3 regions of the Streptacidiphilus sp. MAP12-20 genome follow, and region 2 is predicted to be linked to each of the others. Evidence: riboswitches for the same ligand, from Rfam matches in the RefSeq annotation. Region 2 holds a riboswitch; each other region holds the start of a gene.
The links. Region 2 has a riboswitch for cobalamin ahead of ABIA32_RS25530 (HoxN/HupN/NixA family nickel/cobalt transporter). Riboswitches for the same ligand answer to the same signal wherever they lie in the genome.
Positions count from the first base shown of each region.

Region 1: it holds a riboswitch for cobalamin, as region 2 does, so the genes downstream of both, ABIA32_RS10310 (ribonucleoside-diphosphate reductase subunit alpha) here and ABIA32_RS25530 (HoxN/HupN/NixA family nickel/cobalt transporter) in region 2, are expected to answer to the same signal.
Region 3: it holds a riboswitch for cobalamin, as region 2 does, so the genes downstream of both, cobI (precorrin-2 C(20)-methyltransferase) here and ABIA32_RS25530 (HoxN/HupN/NixA family nickel/cobalt transporter) in region 2, are expected to answer to the same signal.

Region 1 is NZ_JBGCCK010000006.1:219,392-222,654, forward strand. It holds gene ABIA32_RS10300 (hypothetical protein) at 1-322, opposite strand, end outside; gene ABIA32_RS10305 (GNAT family N-acetyltransferase) at 419-943, shown strand; cobalamin riboswitch at 1,111-1,269, shown strand; gene ABIA32_RS10310 (ribonucleoside-diphosphate reductase subunit alpha) at 1,392-3,263, shown strand, end outside.
Region 2 is NZ_JBGCCK010000021.1:28,953-32,215, forward strand. It holds gene ABIA32_RS25525 (alkaline phosphatase family protein) at 1-334, shown strand, start outside; gene ABIA32_RS25530 (HoxN/HupN/NixA family nickel/cobalt transporter) at 317-1,396, opposite strand; cobalamin riboswitch at 1,428-1,617, opposite strand; gene ABIA32_RS25535 (alpha-galactosidase) at 1,744-3,263, shown strand, end outside.
Region 3 is NZ_JBGCCK010000002.1:428,060-431,322, forward strand. It holds gene ABIA32_RS04155 (FAD-dependent oxidoreductase) at 1-1,120, shown strand, start outside; cobalamin riboswitch at 1,213-1,342, shown strand; gene cobI (precorrin-2 C(20)-methyltransferase) at 1,372-2,142, shown strand; gene cobM (precorrin-4 C(11)-methyltransferase) at 2,199-3,041, shown strand; gene ABIA32_RS04170 (cobalt-precorrin-5B (C(1))-methyltransferase) at 3,034-3,263, shown strand, end outside.

The DNA.
Region 1 (3,263 bases), on a different contig from region 2:
GCCAGCGGCCGCCGCGCCGCGACTCGAGGCGCACCGCGTCCACGCGCAGCGTCCGGTCGCGAGCGCCGTAGACCAGCACCGGCTTGAGCTGCCCGCAGACCGAGCGGGTGCGGTTGCGCACGGTCAGCCGCAGCGTGGACCAGCCGCCGCCCGCGGCGTAGGCCGCGCGTACGCCGGAGAGGGTCACCGCCATCGGACTCGGCCGCGCCGCCCCCGCGCACGCCGCCGCGCGGGCAGGCGGCGCCGCGTGCGCGGGGAGCGCGCCCGTCCAGAGCGCGGCTCCCGCGCAGCAGCCGACTATCAGAGCCCGAGTCCCTCGCAAGTTCATCACTCAACGAACATGACACGTCACTCTCCGCCCCGCCGCTCGGCGCACCCCACTCGGAGCAGTGCCTGACGCGTCAGGCAGACTTCAAGGATGAGCATCATCGTCCGCCCCGCGCAGCCCTCCGAGTACGACGCCGCAGGTCACCTCGTCGCCGAGGCTTTCATCGCCGACGGCCACACCGAGCGTGACGGCGACTACGCGAAGCTGCTGCGCGACCCGAGCGACCGTGCCGAGCGCGCGGAGCTGCTGGTCGCCGTGGACGAGGAGACCGGCCTGGTCCTCGGCTCGGTCACCTTCGCGCCGCCCGGCTCGCCCTACGCCGACCTCGCCGTCGGCCGCGAGGGCGAGTTCCGGATGCTCGCCGTGTCCACCGACCCCGCCGTGCGCGGTCGCGGCGTCGGCGAGCTGATGGTGCGCGCGATCATCGCGCGCAGCCGCGAGCTCGGGCTGCCCCGGATCGTCATGTCGTCCCAGCAGCAGATGGTCCACGCCCACCGGATCTACGAGCGCCTCGGCTTCGTCCGCACCCCGGACCGCGACTGGTCGCCCATCCCTGGCATCGACCTGCTCACCTACGCGCTTGAGCTGGGCGAGCCGGAAGCTCGAACAGAGTAACGAAGAGCCTGTGTCTGCATCCCGGCCGGATCCGCCCGGGTCGTCTGGTGCGTGCGATCGCAAGGCGGCGGAGCGCCCTCGTAGCGGAGCTACGTGGGCGGTTCGCCAACGCAGCGAGCGTGCGTGCCAGGCGGGCCGGGTCCGGCCGGGGTGCAGACACAGGCTCTAGCGACACAACATCTGGTGGTGCTTTGCGAGAGCGCCACCAGATGTATGCTCATGCTCGCTGTCGACGCAGGGGAACCCGGTGTGATTCCGGGACTGCCCCGCAGCGGTGAGCGGCCCTGCCGCGAGTCCGATGACCTGCCGTCAGCGTGCCCTCGTGTACCCACGCGAAGGGCTCTGCACGTCCGGGCCTCGCGGGTGGGCCGACGGGTTGCTTCGCGCTGCCCTCCTCCCCTGTGGCCCACCCTCAGCCACCGGCCGCCAACGAGGAGCGAGCGCGTAGATGACGGACACAGCCGTCCCCACCCTGCCCCAGCCCACCCAGCAGTCCGCCGCGCAGGTCGCCGCCGACGCCCCCGGCACCGCGCTGCTGGTCACGCTCACCGAGCGCTCCGTCGACCTGCCGCAGGTCGACCCGGGCCGGGTCGCCGCCGCCGCGCTGCGCGGCCGCAGCGCGCGGGCCGACTACGCCGAGCTGCGCGGGCTGGCCATGGAGGCGGCCGCCGCCCTCATCGCCGAGGACCCGCAGTACTCGCGCCTCGCGGCGCGACTGCTGGCCGAGGAGGTCCGCGAGGAGGCCGCCGGACAGGGGGCGACCTGCTTCGCCGCGTCCGTGGCCGTCGGCCACCGCGAGGGCCTGATCGGCGACGCCACCGCCGCCTTCGTCGCCGCCCACGCGGACGAGCTGGACGCCGTCATCGACCCGCAGGGCGACGACCGCTTCGAGTACTTCGGCCTGCGCACCGTCTACTCCCGCTACCTGCTGCGCCACCCGATCACCCGTCAGGTGATCGAGACCCCGCAGCAGTTCATGCTGCGCGTGGCCTGTGGGCTGGAAATGGGAGGTGTGGAGCGAAGCGACTCGAACAAGGGTGGTGGCGGGCGACGGGTGGGCGGGGACGAGAAGTCCGTCGCCGAGGTCGCCTCGCTCTACACGCTGATGAGCCGGCTGGAGTACCTGCCCAGCTCGCCGACGCTGTTCAACTCCGGCACCCGGCACCCGCAGATGTCCTCCTGCTACCTGCTGGACTCGCCGCTGGACGAGCTCGACTCGATCTACAGCCGCTACGCGCAGATCGCCCGCCTCTCCAAGCACGCCGGCGGCATCGGCCTCTCCTACTCGCGCATCCGCTCGCGCGGCTCGCTGATCCGGGGCACCAACGGCCAGTCCAACGGCATCGTGCCGTTCCTGCGCACGCTGGACTCCTCCGTCGCCGCCGTGAACCAGGGGGGCCGACGCAAGGGCGCGGCCTGCGTCTACCTGGAGACGTGGCACGCGGACATCGAGGAGTTCCTCGAACTGCGCGACAGCACCGGCGAGGAGGCGCGCCGCACGCACAACCTCAACCTGGCGCACTGGATCCCGGACGAGTTCATGCGCCGCGTCGAGGCCGACGCCGCGTGGTCGCTCTTCTCCCCCGGCGACGTGCCCGAGCTCGTCGACCTGTGGGGCGCCGAGTTCGACGCCGCGTACGTCAAGGCCGAGCAGGCCGACCTGGCCATCCGCTCGATCCCGGCGCGGACGCTGTACGCCCGGATGATGCGCACCCTCGCGCAGACCGGCAACGGCTGGATGACCTTCAAGGACGCCTCCAACCGCGCCGCCAACCAGACCGCGCTGCCGGGCCGGACGGTCCACTCGTCGAACCTCTGCACCGAGATCCTGGAGGTGACCGACGACTCCGAGACCGCCGTCTGCAATCTCGGCTCGGTCAACCTCGGCGCGCACCTGGGACCGGACGGCGCGATCGACTGGGAGCGTCTGGACGCCACCGTCCGCACCGCGGTGACCTTCCTGGACCGGGTCATCGACATCAACTTCTACCCGACCCCCGAGGCCGGCGCGTCCAACGACCGCTGGCGCCCGGTGGGCCTGGGCGTGATGGGCCTGCAGGACGTCTTCTTCAAGCTGCGGCTGGACTTCGACTCCGCCGAGGCCAAGACGCTGTCCACGAAGATCGCCGAGCGGATCATGCTGGCCGCCTACGAGACCAGCTGCGACCTGGCCGAGCGGCTGGGCCGCCACGCCGCCTACGCGGAGACCCGCGCGGCGCGCGGTCAGCTCCACGTCGACCACTTCTCGACGGCGCCGACCTGGCCCGAGCGCTGGGACGCGCTGCGCGCCCGCGTCGCCGAGACCGGCCTGCGCAACTCG
Region 2 (3,263 bases):
GACGCCGTTCAACGACGCGTTCGTGCCGTCCACCGCGGGCACGCCGACGCTCACCGGCAACCTGAACGCGGTCGCGAACGGCGGCAACGCCACCTTCCGCTACGCGGTGCCCTCGGCGGCCCAGGTGAGCGCGAAGAACTGGATCGGGATCTACCCGGCCGGTGTCCTTCCGGGCCAGAAGGGGTCGCTCGCCTGGTCCTACGCCCCGAACGCCGCCGGCGCGCTCACCTTCTCGACGAGCAAGCTCTCCGGCGCCGGCGCGTACGACGTCTACTACCTGGCCAACGACGGCTACTCGGTGCTGGCCGGGCCGTTCTCACTGACCGTCGGCTGACGCTCCGGTCGTGGTGAGGGGCCTGCTCGCCCAGCGGTGCTCGACCTTGGCAAGTCGCCAGTAGCCGAGCGCGCAGGCCCACACCAGCACGAAGAGCCCGACGATCAGGTAGCCGACGTTGCCGAGGTCGATCCCGGCGATCCAGTCCGTCACCGGATTGCTGAGCCCCACCGAGTCGTGCAGCACGCCGATCAGCTCGATCGTGCCGATGACGAACGCGACGGCGATGGAGAGCCCGGTGATGGTGAGGTTGTAGTAGACCTTGCGGACCGGGTTGGCGAAGGCCCACTGGTAGGCGAAGTTCATGAAGGTGCCGTCCAGCGTGTCGAACAGGCTCATGCCGCAGGCGAAGAGCAGCGGCAGGCAGAGCACCGCGTACCAGGGCAGCCCGGAGGCCGCGCCGGTGCCGGCCATCACCATCAACGCGACCTCGGTGGCGGTGTCGAAGCTCAGCCCGAAGAGCAGCCCGACCGGATACATCTGCCCCGGGCGGGTGATGGAGCGGGTCAGCCGACCCAGCAGCCGGTTCATGAAGCCGCGGCTGTCGAGGTGCTTCTCCAGCTCGTACTCGTCGAACTCGCCCTGCTTCATGGCCCGGAAGACCCGGTAGATCCCGGCCAGCGCGACCAGGTTGAGCGCGGCGATCAGGTAGAGGAAGACGCCGGATATCGAGGTGCCGACGACGCCGATGGCCACGTGGGCGCGGAGCAGCGTGCCGGCCAGCTTCGCGCCACCTGCGGTGAGCACGGCCATCGCGACGACCATGGTCGAGTGCCCGATGGCGAACCAGAATCCGACCGAAACCGGGCGCTTGCCGTCGGCCATCAGCTTGCGGGTGGTGTTGTCGATCGCCGCGATGTGGTCCGCGTCGAAGGCGTGGCGCATGCCCAGCGTGTAGACGGTGATCCCCAGGCCCAGGCCGTACACCTGGGTGCCGATCGTGTAGTGGCGCGGGGCGATCATGAGCAGCAGCAGGCCGAAGGCCACCACATGCATCGCCACGATTACCGCGAGCAGGCCGCCGGTTCGCAGCCAGAACTTCTCGTGCGCGGGCACGGTCATCTAGAGACAGCCTCTCCATCACCTCGTGGATATGACATAGCGCTGCCGTGGCCGGTCTCCTGGCTGTCAGGTCTGACATCCCCGCACCTGGCCTTCCCAGGTCCTTGCGGACCCAGTGACCTCAGTGCACGACTGCTGTACGAGGACTTCCTGATCACAGTGGCGAGGGCCGCGCCGGTCTTGAACCGGACTTCCCGAACACCACGGCCCGACCACCCTAACCGCCGAGCTCTCCTCCTCGCAGCTGTGCCTGCGCTATGTCTTGACGCTTCATCGGCCTACCGCTGAAATGCTCATGGCGTTGAACTTAGTTCGGTCATGTTGAGTTGTGTCACGAAAGGGATCCCATGCACCGAAGAGTCCGCACCCTCCTCGCGACCTGCGGTGCAGCCGCAACCGCACTGCTCGGCCTACTCCCCGCTGCCCCCACCGCCCATGCCCAGGCGAACGGCGTCGCACTCACGCCGCCGATGGGCTGGAGCAGCTGGAGCTTCATCCGGAAGAATCCCACCGAATCAAACATCGAGGCCCAGGCCCTGGCCATGAAGAGCAGCGGCCTCGTCGGCCACGGCTTCTCCTACGTCAACGTGGATGACTTCTGGTATCTCAACCCCGCCAACACCGTTGACAGCTACGGTCGCTGGGCCACCGACAGCAGTCGGTTCCCGAACGGCATGGGCGCCCTCGGCTCCTACATCCACAACCAGGGCGAGAAGTTCGGGATGTATCTCACACCCGGCATCCCAGTCGCCGCCTACAACCAGAACACGCCTATCCAGGGCACCGCCTTCCACGCCAGGGACATCGTCTCCAACACCAGCAGCTACGAGACGAACTACAACTTCGGCAACGGCTCGATGTACTACATCGACTACGCCAAGAACCCGGCCGCCGCCCAGGCCTACCTCAACTCCTGGGCCGACCAGCTCGCCTCCTACGGCGTGGACTACCTGAAGATCGACGGAGTCGGCGACTGGGACGTCGCCGACATCCAGCACTGGTCCCAGGCGCTGAACCAGTCCGGCCGCCCGATCCACCTGGAGCTCTCCAACAGCCTCGACGTCAACAACGGCGCGACCTGGCAGCAGTACGCGAACGGCTGGCGGATCGACGGCGACGTCGAGTGCTACTGCGGCTCCGGCTCCTACCCGCTCACCAGCTGGTCCTCCGTCGCCTCGCGCTTCACCGACGCCCCGAAGTGGACGAGGTTCGCCGGGCCCGGCGGCTGGAACGACCTGGACTCGCTGGAGGTCGGCAACGGCTCCAACGACGGCCTGACCCTGGACGAGCGCCGCACCCAGCTCACCCTCTGGGCGGTCGAGGGCGCGCCGCTGCTGCTCGGCACCGACCTCACCCACCTCGACCCGACCGACCTTTCGCTGCTGACGAACGACCAGGTCATCGCCGTCGACCAGGCGGGCATCCCGGCCCGCCCGGTCGACCAGGTCAGCCAGCAACAGGTCTGGACGGCCGCCAACCCCGACGGCAGCTACACCGTCGCCCTGTTCAACCTCGGCTCCGGCGCCGCCTCCGTCACCGCGCACTTCGCCGACCTCGGCTTCGGCGGCGCGGCGGACATCCACGACGTCTGGACGAACACGGACCTGGGCAGCTCCGCCAACTCCTTCAGCGCGACGCTGGCCGCCCACGCCTCCCGGCTGCTGCAGATCACCCCGGCCGCAGGGGCCACGTTCGCGACCATGCGCTACAACCTGGTCAACGCCGCCACCGGCCAGTACCTCGACGTCTCCGGAGCGAGCACCGGCAGCAGCGCTCCCCTGGTCACCGCTGCGGCGAACGGCGCGGCAGATCAACAGTGGCAGCTCGCGGCGGCGGGCAACGGCGTCTACCGGATCGCCGACGTCAA
Region 3 (3,263 bases), on a different contig from region 2:
CTTCGGCGATCCCATGCACAGCTGGCGCGACACCATGCCCGCCGGCATGTTCCTCAAGTCGACGCCGGACGCGTCCACCATTTCCGCCCCGGCCCCCGGTCACGCACTGCCGGACTTCTGTCGCGCGACCGGCGAGACGGCGCCGAGCGACCACGAACGGGTGCCGATCGAGCTGTTCACCCGCTACGGGCAGTGGTTCCAGCGGGAGCTGGTTCCGTTCCTGGAGCGGAGCAGTGTGCTGTCGGTCCGTCAAAGTGATTCCGCAGACGGGTCTTTCAACCTCGCCCTCGACACAGGGGAGACCTTCTCCGCCCGCGCCGTCGTGGTCGCCAGTGGACTGACCGGCTTCGCCCACGTCCCTGACGTGCTCGCCCAGCTCGCACCGGACGGGCCCTCTGCGGACGGCCCGGTCTCGCACAGCTCCCAGCACACGGACCTGGCCGCGCTCGCCGGCCGTTCCGTGCTCGTCGTCGGCGCCGGCCAGTCCGCGCTGGAGGGCGCGGCGCTGCTGCACGAAGCGGGCGCGCAGGTCGAGCTGGTGGCGCGGACCCCGCGCGTGCGCTTCGGCGGGCCCCCCGCGAGCGGGCTGCGCTGGCAGCCGGAGTCGCCGATGGGGCCGGCCTGGTCGCTGTGGGCCATGGCCCGCTACCCGCAGGCATTCCGTCCGCTGCCGCCCGGACTGCGGCTGCGGCTGGTCAAGGAGGTGCTCGGACCGAGCGGCGCCTGGTGGCTCCGTCCGCGCGCCGACGGTGTCTTCCCGGTGCACGCCGGCCGGCAGCTGCGCGGGGCGCGGCGCGAGGGCGACAAGGTCGTCCTCACCACGGCCACGCCCGCCGGCGCGGCCCTTGACCTGACCGCCGACCACGTCCTCGCCGCCACCGGCTACCGCGTCGATCTGGGCGCACTCCCCTTCCTCTCGCCCGAGCTCCGCACCCGCCTGGTCCGGGTCGGCGGCTTCCCCGCCCTGGACGCGGGCATGTGCTCCACCGTCCCCGGACTCTGGTTCACCGGCCTCCCGGCGGCCGCGAGCTTCGGCCCGTTCATGCGCTTCGTCTGCGGCACCGACTTCGCCTCGGCGCGGATCAGCGCGGCCGTCGCCGCCCGCGCGGGCGGGTCCTGAGGGGGGGTGAGCGCGGCACTGCGGCACGTGGCTCAGCCCACAGGGCGTCCGGTTGACTGCCATACGCGCAGCATGGTGGGATTTCGAGGCCTGAATTATTGATTTACGGCGGCAATGACGAGGAAGTCCGGTGCGAGTCCGGCGCGGTCCCGCCACTGTCAGCGGGGAGGCGGAGCGCCGCCCCGCGAGCCAGGAACTCTGGCCGCCGTCACCACGAGCCGGGGCGCGGACCCCGAGTGAGGACTGCTGCCGTGCGCGTACGCGCGTCTGGCCCACGCCTGATCGGCGTGGGCATGGGACCGGGTGACCCCGAGTTGGTCACCGTCAAGGCCGTGCGTGTACTGCGCGAAGCGGACGCCGTGGTCGTGCCGGTGATGGACAGTGGTGAGACCGGGCGCGCCGAGGCCACCGTGCTGCATCACGCCGACGCCGCGAAGATCGTGCGGGTCGTCTTCGCGCTGAACGAGCGCGAGGACCGGGCCCGACGCGAGGCCGCCTGGGACGAGGCCGGCGCGTGCGTCGCGGAGCTGCTGCGGGAGCGTGACGGCGACGACGACGGGTCTCACGGAGCGACGGTCGCCTTCGCGACGATCGGCGACCCGAACGTCTACTCCACCTTCACCTATCTGGCCCACACCCTGCGCGAGCTGGTCCCCGACCTGACGGTCGAGACCGTCCCCGGGATCACCGCGATGCAGGACCTCGCCGCCCGCAGCGGCACCGTCCTCGCCGAGGGCACCGAGCCGCTGACGCTGGTTCCGGTGACGGCCGGAGCCGCCGTGCTGAAGGAGGCCCTGGCCGGGCCGGGCACCGTCGTCGCCTACAAGTTCGGCCGCCTGGCCGCGCAGGTCGGGGACGCGCTGCGCGAGGCCGACCGCGAAGGAAACGCCGTCTGGGGCGCGGCGCTCGGCCTGCCGGACGAGCAGCTGAGCGAGCCAGGAACACCGATCGACGGCACGCTGCCGTATCTGTCGACGCTGATCGCTCCGGCGCGGCGCGAGGGCCGAGGGGGAAAGCTGTGACCAGCGCGAACACCACTGAGAACGCCACCGGGACCGGAACTGCGACGGCGACCGCGATCGGCAAGGTGACCTTCGTCGGGGCCGGGCCCGGCGCCGCCGACCTGCTGACCTTCCGCGCCGCCCGCGCCATCGCCGACGCGGACACCGTGATCTGGGCCGCCAGCCTGGTCCAGGCCGAGGTCCTGGAGCACGCCCGCGAGGGTGCGGAGATCCTCGACTCCTCGCTGATCCCGATGGAGGACGTGCTCGCCGTCTACGAGCGCGCCGCCCGCGAGGGCACGCGCGTCGCCCGGATCCACTCCGGCGACCCTTCGCTGTGGGGCGCCGTGCAGGAGCAGCTGGACCGCTGCCGTGAGCTCGGCCTGGAGACGGAGATCGTCCCCGGCGTCTCTTCCTTCGCGGCCGTCGCGGCGCTGGCCCAGCGGGAGTTGACGATCCCGGAGGTCGCGCAGAGCGTCATCCTCACCCGGCTGGGCGGCGGCAAGACGCCGATGCCGCCGGGCGAGGAGGTGCGCGAGTTCGCCCGCCACGGAACGACGATGGCGATCTTCCTCTCCGCCGCCCGCACGAAGCAGCTGGTCGAGGAGCTCCTGGAGGGCGGCTACGCGCCCGAGACGCCGGTCGTCGTCGCCTACCAGGCGACCTGGCCGGAAGAGCTGCTGCTGACCTGCACCGTCGCCACGCTGGAGGCGACGGTCAAGGAGCACAAGCTCTGGAAGCACACGCTCTTCCTGGTCGGCCCGGCGCTGGCGGCCGAGGGCACCCGCTCGCACCTCTACCACCCCGGCCACTTCCACACCTTCCGCAAGGCCGACCGCGCGGCCCGGCGTTCGCTCAAGGCCGTCGGCGCCAACGCCGGAGGCGAGCTCGCGCCGACGGCCACCGACAGCCATGGCTGAGCTGCGGGAGCCCGATCTTCCGCGCACCGCGAAGGTGCGTCAGGGTCCGCTGCGAAGCGGCTGGACCACCGGCACCTGCGCCTCCGCCGCCGCACGCGCGGCGGCGCTGCTGCTGGTCGGCGGCGAACCGCAGGCGCAGGTCGACGTCGCGCTGCCTTCGGGCAACCGGGTCGGCTTCGCCGTCGAGCGGTGCGAACTGCTGCGCCCGGGGCGGGCGGAGGC